Regions from separate parts of the Streptomyces sp. NPDC055287 genome, predicted to be linked through region 1. Evidence: riboswitches for the same ligand, from Rfam matches in the RefSeq annotation. Region 1 holds a riboswitch; the other holds the start of a gene.
The links. A riboswitch is a leader RNA that binds a small molecule or an ion and turns the genes downstream of it on or off. The one in region 1 is predicted to bind glycine.

Region 1 (6,004 bases):
GTTCTCCTTGAAGAGCATGCCGATGGCGCCCGCGGAGAGCAGGAAGCGGACCACGCCCTCCTCGTCGGCGCCGGGCACGAAGTTCATGTAGTAGTGCAGGACCGCCGGGATGATGCCGGCGGCGCCGTTCGTCGGGGCGGTGACGACGCGGCCGCCCGCGGCGTTCTCCTCGTTGACGGCCATCGCGTAGAGCGTGATCCACTCCATCGACAGGGCCAGCGGGTCGCCCTCGGAGCGCAGCTTGCGCGCGGTGTTCGCGGCGCGGCGGCGCACCTTCAGGCCGCCCGGCAGGATGCCCTCCTGGGACATGCCGCGTGCGACGCAGTCCTGCATGGCCCCCCAGATCTCCAGGAGCCCCTCGCGGATCTCGGCCTCGGTGCGCCAGGCCTTCTCGTTCTCCAGCATCAGTGCGGAGATCGACAGACCGGTCTCCTTGGCGAGGCGCAGCAGCTCGTCGCCGGTGCGGAAGGGGTACTTGAGCACGGTGTCGTCGAGCTTGATCCGGTCCTCGCCGACGGCGTCCTCGTCCACGACGAAGCCGCCGCCCACCGAGTAGTACGTCTTCTCCAGCAGCGGCGCGCCCTCGGCGTCGTACGCCCACAGGGTCATGCCGTTGGCGTGGTACGGCAGGGCCTTGCGGCGGTGCAGGATCAGGTCCTCGTCGAAGTCGAAGCCGATCTCGTGCACGCCCATCAGATTGATGCGCTTGCCCGCCTTGATCCGCTCGAATTCCTCGTCGGCGGTCTCGACGTCGACCGTGCGCGGCGAATGGCCCTCCAGGCCGAGCAGCACTGCCTTCGGGGTGCCGTGGCCGTGCCCCGTCGCGCCGAGCGAGCCGAAGAGCTCGGCGCGTATCGACGTCGTGTGGGCCATCAGGCCGTCGTTCTTGAGGCGGCCCACGAACAGGCGGGCGGCGCGCATCGGGCCGACCGTGTGGGAGCTGGAGGGGCCGATGCCGATCGAGAACAGGTCGAAGACCGAGATGGCCACGGGGAAACTCCTAAGGGGTGGGGAAGACGCCGTTGTCTGCCAGGGGTGGTGCAGATGATCAAGGCGGGGGCGACACGGTGCGGGGCACCGCACTCACTGTTCAGTGTGCGCGGTGCCCCGGTATTCAGTCTGTGTCGTACGTAACTACTTCAGACCAGGGTAAAGCGGGTGCTTGCCGGCCAGGGCCGTGACCCGGGCGGACAGGGCCTCGGCGTCGTACGACGGCTTCAGCGCCTCGGCGATGATGTCCGCGACCTCGGTGAAGTCCTCGGTCTGGAAACCGCGGGTGGCCAGGGCCGGCGTACCGATCCGCAGACCCGATGTGACCATCGGAGGCCGGGGGTCGTTCGGGATGGCGTTGCGGTTGACGGTGATGCCGAGACCGTGGAGGCGGTCCTCGGCCTGCTGGCCGTCGAGCTCGGAGTTCCGCAGGTCGACGAGGACCAGGTGGACGTCCGTGCCGCCGGTGAGGACGGACACGCCGTGCTCGGTGACGTCGGGCTGCACCAGGCGCTCGGCCAGGATGCGGGCGCCGTCCAGGGTGCGCTGCTGGCGCTCCTTGAACTCCTCGCTCGCGGCGACCTTGAAGGAGACGGCCTTCGCGGCGATGACGTGCTCCAGCGGGCCGCCCTGCTGTCCGGGGAAGACCGCCGAGTTGATCTTCTTGGCGAGGTCGGCGGTGGAGAGGATGACTCCGCCGCGCGGGCCGCCGAGGGTCTTGTGCGTGGTCGTGGTGACGACGTGCGCGTGCGGCACCGGGTTGGGGTGCAGGCCCGCGGCGACCAGACCGGCGAAGTGCGCCATGTCGACCATGAGGTACGCGCCGACCTCGTCCGCGACGCGGCGGAAGGCGGCGAAGTCGAGCTGACGCGGGTACGCGGACCAGCCGGCCACGATCAGCTTGGGCTTCGACTCCTTGGCGAGGCGCTCGACCTCGGCCATGTCGACCTCACCGGTGGCGTCGTCCACGTGGTACGCGACCACGTTGTAGAGCTTGCCGGAGAAGTTGATCTTCATGCCGTGGGTCAGGTGCCCGCCGTGCGCCAGGTTCAGACCCATGATCGTGTCGCCGGGCTTCAGCAGCGCGAACATCGCGGCGGCGTTGGCCTGGGCGCCCGAGTGGGGCTGGACGTTCGCGTGCTCGGCGCCGAAGAGGGCCTTGATGCGGTCGATGGCGATCTGCTCGACCACGTCGACGTGCTCGCAGCCGCCGTAGTAACGGCGGCCGGGGTAACCCTCGGCGTACTTGTTGGTGAGGACGGAGCCCTGGGCCTCCATGACCGCGACCGGAGCGAAGTTCTCCGAGGCGATCATTTCGAGGGTGGACTGCTGGCGGAGCAGCTCGGCGTCGACGGCGGCGGCGACGTCCGGGTCGAGCTCATGCAGGGGAGTGTTGAGAAGCGTCATCACGGTCCCGTTCGAGGTCTTAGTTGCCGGAGGAGAGGGCGTCGTACTCATCGGCGGAGAGCAGGTCGGCCGGCTCCTCCGCGACGCGCACCTTGAAGAGCCAGCCGCCCTCGAACGGGGCGGAGTTCACCAGCGACGGGTCGTCGACGACGTCCTGGTTGGACTCGACGATCTCGCCGGTCACCGGGGAGTACAGGTCGCTGACCGACTTGGTCGACTCCAGCTCGCCGCAGGTCTCGCCCGCGGTCACCGTGTCGCCGACGGAGGGGAGGTCGGCGTAGACGACGTCACCGAGCGCGTTGGCCGCGAACTCCGTGATGCCGACCGTCGCGACGCCGTCCTCGACGGTCGACAGCCACTCGTGCTCCTTGCTGTAACGCAGCTGCTGGGGGTTGCTCATGACCTGAATTCTCCTGTACGCGGGGGAGTGCTGATGAACGGGGAGGTTGTGCGGGGGGTCACTTCTGGCGCTTGTAGAACGGCAGCGCGACGACCTCGTACGGCTCATGCGTACCGCGAATGTCGACGCCCACACCGGAGGCGCCGGGCGCAGCGTGCGCGGCGTCGACGTACGCCATGGCGATCGGCTTGCCCAGCGTCGGAGACGGGGCGCCGGAGGTGACCTCGCCGACGACCTTGCCGTCGGCGACCACGGAGAAACCGGCACGCGGGACGCGGCGGCCCTCGGCGATCAGGCCGACCAGCTTGCGCGGAGGCGCGGTCTCGGCGCGCTCGGCGGCGGCCTCGAGGGCGGCGCGGCCGACGAAGTCGCCCTCCTTCTCGAACTTCACGACCCGGCCCAGACCCGCGTCGAAGGGGGTCAGCGCGGTGGTCAGCTCGTGCCCGTACAGCGGCATGCCCGCTTCGAGGCGCAGGGTGTCGCGGCAGGAGAGGCCGGCCGGTACGAGCCCGGCGTCCTTGCCCGCCTCGGTCAGCGCCTGCCACAGCTTCTCGGCGTCGGCGGGGGCGACGAAGAGCTCGAAGCCGTCCTCGCCGGTGTAGCCGGTACGGGCGATGAGCGCGGGGACACCGGCGACGGTGCCGGGCAGGCCCGCGTAGTACTTCAGCCCGTCGAGGTCGGCGTCGGTGACGGACTTCAGGATGCCTGGGGACTCGGGGCCCTGGACGGCGATCAGGGCGTACGCGTCACGGTCGTCCCGTACGACGGCGTCGAAACCGGCGGCGCGCTCGGTGATGGCGTCGAGGACGATCTGGGCGTTGCCCGCGTTGGCGACGACCATGTACTCGTTCTCGGCCAGGCGGTAGACGATCAGGTCGTCGACGATCCCGCCGTCCTCCTGGCAGATCATCGTGTAGCGGGCGCGGCCGAGGCCGACCGTGCCGATGTTGCCGACGAGGGCGTAGTCGAGGGCGTTCACGGCCTGCGGGCCGGTGACCGTGATCTCGCCCATGTGGGAGAGGTCGAAGAGGCCGGCACGGGTGCGTACGGCGTTGTGCTCGTCGCGCTCGCTGGCGTACCGGAGCGGCATGTCCCAGCCCGCGAAGTCGGTCATGGTCGCGCCCAGCGAACGATGCAGCGCGTCGAGGGCGGTGTGACGGGGGACATTGCTCATGTGTGGGGCTCCCAGGGCATGACAGGCGAGGACAATCCTCCCCATCTGTCATCGGAACCTGAGAGGTTCACCGAGAGAGTCCCGGCTTGCACCTTGGGTGGAGCCGCGACGAAGCGGCCCGCTTTTCAGATCTGCCTCGCCCGCGCGGTACGGGGCCTGAGAGATTCAAGGGAGGAACTTGCTCCTTCGGCGTCCTCGGCACACAGTGCTTCGGACTCTCCCGCGCGGATTCAAGCGGCCGGTATGCAGTTGGCGCGCACATCATTGCACGGAAATGGACTTGTGACGCATTACCTTTTCTTTACACTTCTTGGGCAAGGGTGGGGGGAAGGGTGGGGGACACCCGACAGGGGGAAGACGATGACGTTCCAGCAGCCAGGCGTGTACGCGACGACCGCGGGCACCACACACCGTGCGGTGCCCGCTCAGCAGGGCGTGGCCGTGCCCGTGCCGGTGCCCGTCAGGTCGGCCGCCCGCCGGCCGGAGCCGACCGTGCGCGATCTGCGCGAGCGCGAGGGGCGCAGCCCGCGGGCACTGGGCTTCGACGCCGGTGACACGGTGGTCGTGTCCGGCCTCCCCGGCAGCGGAAAGAGCACCCTGATCCGGCGTACGGCGAGCGCGGCGGCGCACCGCATCGACTCGCAGGACGTGCGCGAGCGCTGGGAGGCGCGGATGCCGCGCCTGCTGCCGTACGCCCTCTACCGGCCGCTGGTCCGCGCGGCGCACTACGCGGGCCTGCGGCGGGCGCTGCGCTCGGGCGACGGCGTCGTGGTGCACGACTGCGGTACGCAGGCCTGGGTGCGGCGCTGGCTGGCGCGGGACGCCCGCCGCCGCGGCGTCGCGCTGCACCTGGTGCTGCTCGACGTCACGGCCGACGTGGCGCGGGCCGGACAGCAGGAGCGGGGCCGCGGCGTCTCGGGTTACGCCTTCGCCCGGCACCGGCGGGCGGTGGGCCGGCTGGTGCGGGACGCGGAGGCCGGCCGGCTGCCGGTCGGCTGCGCGTCGGCGGTGCTGCTGGACCGGGACGCGGCGGGCGCGCTGACGATGATCGACTTCCCGGCCCCGGCGCGCACGTAGCGAGGGCCCACGGGCCTACCCCGCGCCGCTCGGCGGCACTGTCCGGCCCGTCCGGCGTTCGGGGAGCGGGGCCCGGGGCTGAGCCCCGGGGCACCCGTGCCCCGCGTTAAAGTCGTGCCGTGGACTACCCAGACTTTCCCGCACCGGCCCACCCTCACGGCGGCAACGGCTGGCCCGGCAACGAGCTCGAAGAGGTCCTCGGCGCCTCGCTCGGCAACCCCGCCGCCGGCGGCCGCATAGTCGAGGTGCTGGGCCGCAGTCAGGTGTGGGTGCCGCTGCCGAACGGCGGCGGGCCCGACTCCCCGAACCTGGACCTGCCCACCCTGCAGATCCACGGCGAGGCGTACGTCCCCGTGTACAGCTCCGAGGAGCAGCTGCGCCACTGCGCCGGGCCCCACATGTCCTTCACCGTCGCGCCCGCCCGCGAGTTCGCCCGCGGCCTGCCCCCGCAGCTCGGCATCGCGGTGAACCCGGACGGCGCGGTCGGTGTGCCGCTGCCGCCGCCCGCCGTCGCCGAGCTCTGCCGGGCCGGCCGTACGCCGCTGGACGGGCCCGCGAGCGGCGGCCGGGTGCGGCTCTTCGAGCCGGACTGGCAGGAGGAGCCGGTCGACTTCCTCGCCGCCGCCGCCGGGGAGTTCGAGGAGAGCGGTGTGGTGCTGACCGCCCGCCGGGCGCTCGCGAGCGTCGAGGGCGGGTCCCCGGTGCTCTTCGTCGGCGTGCAGCTGTCCACCTGGGAGGGCGCCGACCGCAACGCCCCGATGGACGCCCTCGGCCGGGCGCTCGGCCGGGTCCGGGTGCCCTGGGAGGTCAGCCTCGTCCTGCTGGACGTGGCGCAGGACCCGGTCGCCGGCTGGATGCTGGAGAAGGTCCGGCCTTTCTACACGCGTGCCTGACTCGTGTGCTGTGTCAGTGCTGCCGCTTAAGCTTGGTCGACAACCGACACGGTGGATCGAAGA
Region 2 (6,004 bases), on a different contig from region 1:
AGGTGGGCGCGTACGCCGACCGGGCCGACGCCGGGGCCGCCGCCGCCGTGCGGGATGCAGAAGGTCTTGTGCAGGTTCAGGTGCGAGACGTCGCCGCCGAACTTGCCCGGCTTGGCGAGGCCGACCAGCGCGTTGAGGTTGGCGCCGTCGACGTACACCTGACCGCCGGCCTCGTGCACCGTCGCGCAGATGTCGGCGACGTGCTCCTCGAACACCCCGTGCGTGGACGGGTAGGTGATCATCAGCACCGACAGCTCGTCGCGGTACTGCTCGATCTTGGCGTGCAGGTCCTCGACGTCGACCTCGCCGTCCTCGCGGGTCTTGACGACGACGACCTTCATGCCGGCCATGACCGCGCTCGCGGCGTTCGTGCCGTGCGCGGACGACGGGATCAGGCACACCGTGCGCTGGTCGTCGCCGTTGGCCCGGTGGTACGCCCGGACCGCCAGCAGACCCGCGAGCTCGCCCTGCGAACCGGCGTTGGGCTGGATCGACACCGCGTCGTACCCGGTGACCTCGGCGAGGCGCTCCTCCAGCTCGTGGATGAGCGTGAGGTAACCCTGCGCCTGCTCGACGGGCGCGAAGGGGTGGACCGCCCCGAACTCCGGCCAGGTGACCGGCTCCATCTCGGTGGTCGCGTTCAGCTTCATCGTGCACGAACCGAGCGGGATCATACCGCGGTCGAGCGCGTAGTCGCGGTCGGCGAGCTTGCGCAGGTAGCGCAGCATCGCGGTCTCGGAGCGGTGCTGGTGGAAGACGGGGTGCGTGAGGACCGCGTCGGTCCGCAGCAGACCCTCCGGCAGCGCGTCGGCCGCCTTCGCGTCGAGCGCCTCGATGTCGGCGTCGACACCGAAAGCCGCCCAGACCGCGGAGATCTGTGCGCGCGCCGTCGTCTCGTCGCAGGCGATGGAGACGTGGTCGGCGTCGGCCAGGTACAGGTTGACGCCGACCTCACGGGCCGCGGCGACGACGTCGGCCGCCCTGCCCGGGACGCGGGCGGTCAGCGTGTCGAAGTACGTACCGTGCACGACCTCGACGCCGCCGGCGCGCAGTCCCTCGGCGAGGAGCGTCGCGTACCGGTGGGTGCGGCGCGCGATGCCGCGCAGGCCGTCGGGGCCGTGGTAGACGGCGTACATACCGGCCATGACCGCGAGCAGGACCTGCGCGGTACAGATGTTGCTGGTGGCCTTCTCGCGGCGGATGTGCTGCTCACGCGTCTGGAGCGCCAGCCGGTACGCCTTGTTGCCGTCCGCGTCGACGGAGACGCCGACGAGCCGCCCCGGGAGGCTGCGCGCGAACTTCTCGCGTACGGCCATGAACCCCGCGTGCGGGCCGCCGAAGCCCATGGGGACACCGAAACGCTGGGTGGTGCCCACCGCGATGTCCGCGCCGAGCTCGCCGGGCGAGGTCAGCATCGTCAGCGCCAGCAGGTCGGCGGCGACCGTAACGATCGCCCCGAGCTCGTGCGCCTGCTCGATGACGGGCTTGATGTCGCGTACGGCGCCGGAGGCACCCGGGTACTGGAGCAGGACGCCGAAGACACCACGCTCGGCCACCTCGGCCGGAATGCCGCCGGACAGGTCGGCGACGACGACCTCGACCCCGGTCGGCTCGGCCCGGGTCTGGATCACGGCCACGGTCTGCGGCAGCGTGTCCGCGTCGATGAGGAAGACGCCGTTCTTGACCTTGCCGACGCGGCGCGCGAGCGACATGGCCTCGGCGGCGGCGGTGCCCTCGTCGAGCAGCGAGGCGCCCGAGGTCGGCAGACCGGTCAGGTCCGCGACCATCGTCTGGAAGTTGAGCAGCGCCTCCAGGCGGCCCTGCGAGATCTCCGGCTGGTAGGGCGTGTACGCCGTGTACCAGGCCGGGTTCTCCATGACGTTGCGAAGGATCACCGGCGGCGTGAAGGTGCCGTAGTACCCGAGCCCGATCATCGGGGCGAGCACCTGGTTGCGGTCGGCGAGCGTGCGCAGCTCGGCCAGCACTTCGGCCTCGGTGCGCGCGTCGGGCAGCCCGAGCGCCTCGGCGCTCTTGATGACGTCCGGCACCGCGGCCGCGGTCAGCTCGTCGAGCGAGCCGTACCCGACCTGGGCAAGCATCTTGGCCTGAGCTTCGGCATCGGGCCCGATGTGGCGCTGCTCGAAGGGGATGCCACGCTCAAGCTGTGAGAGCGGAATGCGGTTTGCGGTCATCTGCGGAAGGCCTCCTGGTCTGACGCGACCTGCGAGGGGCACCACGGCACGGGTACCCGGACGGCCTCCCCCTCTGTCATCTCAACCTGAGAGCTTCACCGGAAGACCGTGCGGACGTCGCTGACGTCGAGAGTCGTTCCGGCTTTCACCGTCGGTGAGGACGGGGTCCGCGACAGGTGCTGTGCTGTCCTCCAGCACATTCCCGTCCGACGCCCGCCCTGCTTTCCAGAGTGACCTCGTCCGTGCGGTACGTGGGCCTGAGAGATTCCGGGGAGGATTTGCTCCTTCGGCGCCTCCGGCACGTTCACCGGAGACTCTCCCGCACGGGGTCAGCAGCCATTGGCCAGCCTACCAGCGAGGCCCGTCATGGATCCCTCGAGTGGCCGAGTCCACAGTTGTGCACTTTCGTAGGGTCTACGGAGCAGCTGCGATCAGTTGGAGGGACCGTGCAGACCGACATCGATCCGCGCAGCCTGATCGGCCGCAAGGCGTACGACCGCAACGGCACCAAGATCGGAACGGTGGACGAGGTCTACCTCGACGACGCCACCGGTGTGCCCGAATGGGCCGCGGTACGCACCGGCCTCTTCAGCCGGGACGCCTTCGTGCCCCTGGAGCCCAGCAAGTTCGTCGACGACTCCCTGCGGGTGCCCTACGACCGCGCCCTGATCCGGGACGCCCCCGACTTCGGTGTGGGCCGCCACCTCTCCCCCGAGCAGGAACTACAGCTCTACCACCACTACGGGCTCGACATCTCCTCCCCCGCCCCCGACCGGGACTTCGGGCGGCTGGCCGGCGACGACCCGGCCTGATCCGCGGACGCCCGCACCAGCGGGAGCGGGTCCGACGGCGCCAGATCCGGATCGTCCACCCTGAAGGTCCTCACCCGCCCCGGCGGCGATGTCGGCTCCTCGAACCGCACGGTCACCCTCCCCACACCACTGCCCTGCACCCACCCCGCTCCGTACTCGGCGTGCCGCACGTCCTGCCCGGCCAGCCACCGGCGCTCCACCGGCGGCCCGGGCACCGGCGCCGCCGGCTCCCCTCCGCCGCCCGGTGCCGCGCCCGCCGTCCCGCCGGACTCCTCGCCCGCCTCCGCCTCGGCGTCGGCGCGCTCACCCGCCGCCTGCGCGAAGAGATCTTCCTGAGTGAAGTCGGCAAGCCCGGTGACGCCTACGCCCAGCAGGCGCACACCGCCCGTGGTGTCTACCGCTTCGAGCAGCCGACCCGCGGCCTCCCGTACGACCGCCGGATCGTCGGTCGGCCCCCGCAGCGTCTCCGAGCGTGTCAGCGTCGAGAAGTCGTACCTGCGCACCTTCAGCACCACGGTCCGGCCCGAGCGCCCGGCGGCCCGCAACCGCTGCACGCACCGGTCGGACAGCCGTACCACCTCGTTCCTGACCCGGACCCGGTCGTGGAGATCGACCTCGAAGGTGTCCTCGACCGACACCGATTTCGCGTCCCTCTCGGCCACTACGGGCCGCTCGTCGTGCCCGACGGCCATTCGGTACAGCGAGAGCCCGTGCGCCTTTCCCAGCAGCCGTACGAGCTCGTCCTCGCCCGCTTCCGCCAGGTCCGCGACGGTCGTCATCCCCGCCCGCCGCAGATGCTCCCCGGTGGCCGGCCCGACCCCGGGCAGAATCCGCACCGGCATGGGCCCCAGCAGCTCCCGCTCGGTCCCCGGCTCTATGAGGGCCAGCCCGTCCGGCTTGGCCTGCTCCGAAGCGATCTTCGCCAGCATCTTCGAGCCCGCGAGCCCCACGGATCCCGTGAGTCCCGTGACGGCCCGGATGTCGGCCCGCAGCAGCTCTCCGGCCCTGCGGGCCGAGGCCGAGTCGTCGGCCACCCCGCCCGCCTCCAGGTCGACGAACGCCTCGTCCAGGCTCAGCGGCTCCACCAGCGGGGAAAGCCGCCCGAGAAGCTCCATGACCTGCTCGCTCACCGACCGGTAGAGAGCGAAGCGCGGCATCAGATAGGCGGCGTTGGGGCACAGCCGTCGCGCCTGGGCCACCGGCATCGCGGAGTGCACCCCGAACCGCCTGGCTTCGTACGAAGCGGTGGCGACGACCCCACGGGTCCCGATACCGCCGACCACCACCGGCTTACCGCGCAGACTCGGCTTCGCTGCCTGCTCTGCGGCGGCGAAGAAGGCATCCATGTCCAGATGCAGGATGGTCGGCGCGGATCTCACACCACCGATGCTGCCGTACGGCACTGACAATGGGACGGCGGCGGCGCGGCGGGAAGCCGGGCCGCCCGGTCAGCCGGCCTTGTTACGGCGCCGGGCCAGCTCGTCGGTGGGGTTGTGCCCGACCAGCGTCTCGCCCGTGTCGACGCGCTCACCGTGCAGTTGCGACAGCGCACTCTCCACGTCCCGCCAGACCACGCCCACGGCGATCCCGAAGACGCCCTGGCCGCCCTGGAGCAATTCGACGACCTCGTCCGGCGAGGAGCACTCGTAGACCGTCGCCCCGTCGCTCATGAGCGTCATCCGCTCGAGATCCTGGAAGCCGCGCGCCCGCAGATGCTGGACCGCGGCGCGGATGTTCTGCAGCGCCACCCCAGTGTCCAGGAAACGCTTGACGATCTTGAGGACGACGACATCGCGGAAGCTGTAGAGACGCTGCGTGCCCGACCCGTAGGCAGGCCGCACACTCGGCTCCACCAGCCCCGTACGCGCCCAGTAGTCGAGCTGCCGGTACGTGATGCCTGCCGCCGCGCACGCGGTGGGCCCCCGGTACCCGATGCTCTCCGTGCTGTCGGCCGCCGTCGCCCCGCCCATGGCCGACGTCACGCCCTGCCGCCCCGCCAGAGGGTCGACCGCACTGCCGTGAAGCGGATACGGCCCGCCCGCCACCGTACCGTCGCCGCTGCTTCTCACGCCGACCTCCGTCCTTGACCTGCCCTGTCGACGGTAGGCAGTCACCCGGGGTGCGTCAACGATCGCCACACTCGGCACGCCGAGTGATAATCACCCTGAGAGTGGTTTCCCGTGCCTCACTGCGGGGAAAGGCTACTCGAATGCGCGGACAGCTCTGGCGTGTGGCTCACTGACTGTTGGTCCCGAAGTCCTCGGGAGAGATCTGGTCGAGGAACTCGCGGAACTTCTCCACCTCGTCCTCCTGCTCGTCGGGAATCGCGATACCGGCGTCGTCCAGCACACCGTCACTGCCGTAGATCGGCGTCCCGGTACGCAGCGCCAGCGCTATGGCGTCCGACGGCCGGGCGCTCACTTCGACTCCGCTGGCAAAGACCAGCTCGGCGTAGAAGACCCCTTCCCGCAGGTCGGTAATGCGGACTTCGGTGAGCTCCTGGCCGACCGCTTCCAGTACATCCTTGAAGAGGTCGTGGGTCAGCGGCCTGGCAGGGGCCATCCCCTGCTGGGCGAAGGCGATCGCGGTCGCCTCCCCCGGCCCGATCCAGATGGGGAGGTACCGATCGCCTCCCACTTCACGCAGGAGCACGATCGGTTGGTTCGAGGGCATTTCTACCCGGACACCTACGACGTCGAGCTCGTTCACACAGCAACCCTAGGACGTGCTTGGCAGGTTTGGGTAGTCGGGATCCCCCAAGCTCAGTGCAGCCGCACGCCGAGGGCTGCCTGAATGAGGGCCGAATGGAGTCTGACGGACAGCTCCGCGAGTTCCTTGGCCGTAGCCTCCGCATGGGCTCTGGTCTGCGGATTCCGGTGCCGACGCAGTGGCGCGACGACCTGTTCGACCAGATCGGCCTCGCGGTCCGCCGCCGCTTTCACCGCTCGCAAATGCCGCGGTTCCAGACCGAACCGGCCGAATTCGGCGACAAGCTTGGCC

Region 2: it holds a riboswitch for glycine, as region 1 does, so the genes downstream of both, gcvP (aminomethyl-transferring glycine dehydrogenase) here and gcvT (glycine cleavage system aminomethyltransferase GcvT) in region 1, are expected to answer to the same signal.

What each region holds. Positions count from the first base shown of each region.
Region 1 covers NZ_JBSHNE010000002.1:565,629-571,632, forward strand. Annotated here, with positions in the region: gene ACWIHY_RS05840 (L-serine ammonia-lyase) at 1-990, opposite strand, end outside; gene glyA (serine hydroxymethyltransferase) at 1,135-2,397, opposite strand; gene gcvH (glycine cleavage system protein GcvH) at 2,417-2,797, opposite strand; gene gcvT (glycine cleavage system aminomethyltransferase GcvT) at 2,856-3,971, opposite strand; glycine riboswitch at 4,007-4,106, opposite strand; glycine riboswitch at 4,107-4,204, opposite strand; gene ACWIHY_RS05860 (AAA family ATPase) at 4,332-5,048, shown strand; gene ACWIHY_RS05865 (enhanced serine sensitivity protein SseB) at 5,168-5,941, shown strand.
Region 2 covers NZ_JBSHNE010000007.1:281,108-287,111, forward strand. Annotated here, with positions in the region: gene gcvP (aminomethyl-transferring glycine dehydrogenase) at 1-2,192, opposite strand, end outside; glycine riboswitch at 2,428-2,524, opposite strand; gene ACWIHY_RS14800 (PRC-barrel domain-containing protein) at 2,639-3,004, shown strand; gene ACWIHY_RS14805 (DNA polymerase IV) at 2,932-4,383, opposite strand; gene ACWIHY_RS14810 (MerR family transcriptional regulator) at 4,453-5,073, opposite strand; gene ACWIHY_RS14815 (bifunctional nuclease family protein) at 5,240-5,713, opposite strand; gene ftsR (transcriptional regulator FtsR) at 5,767-6,004, opposite strand, start outside.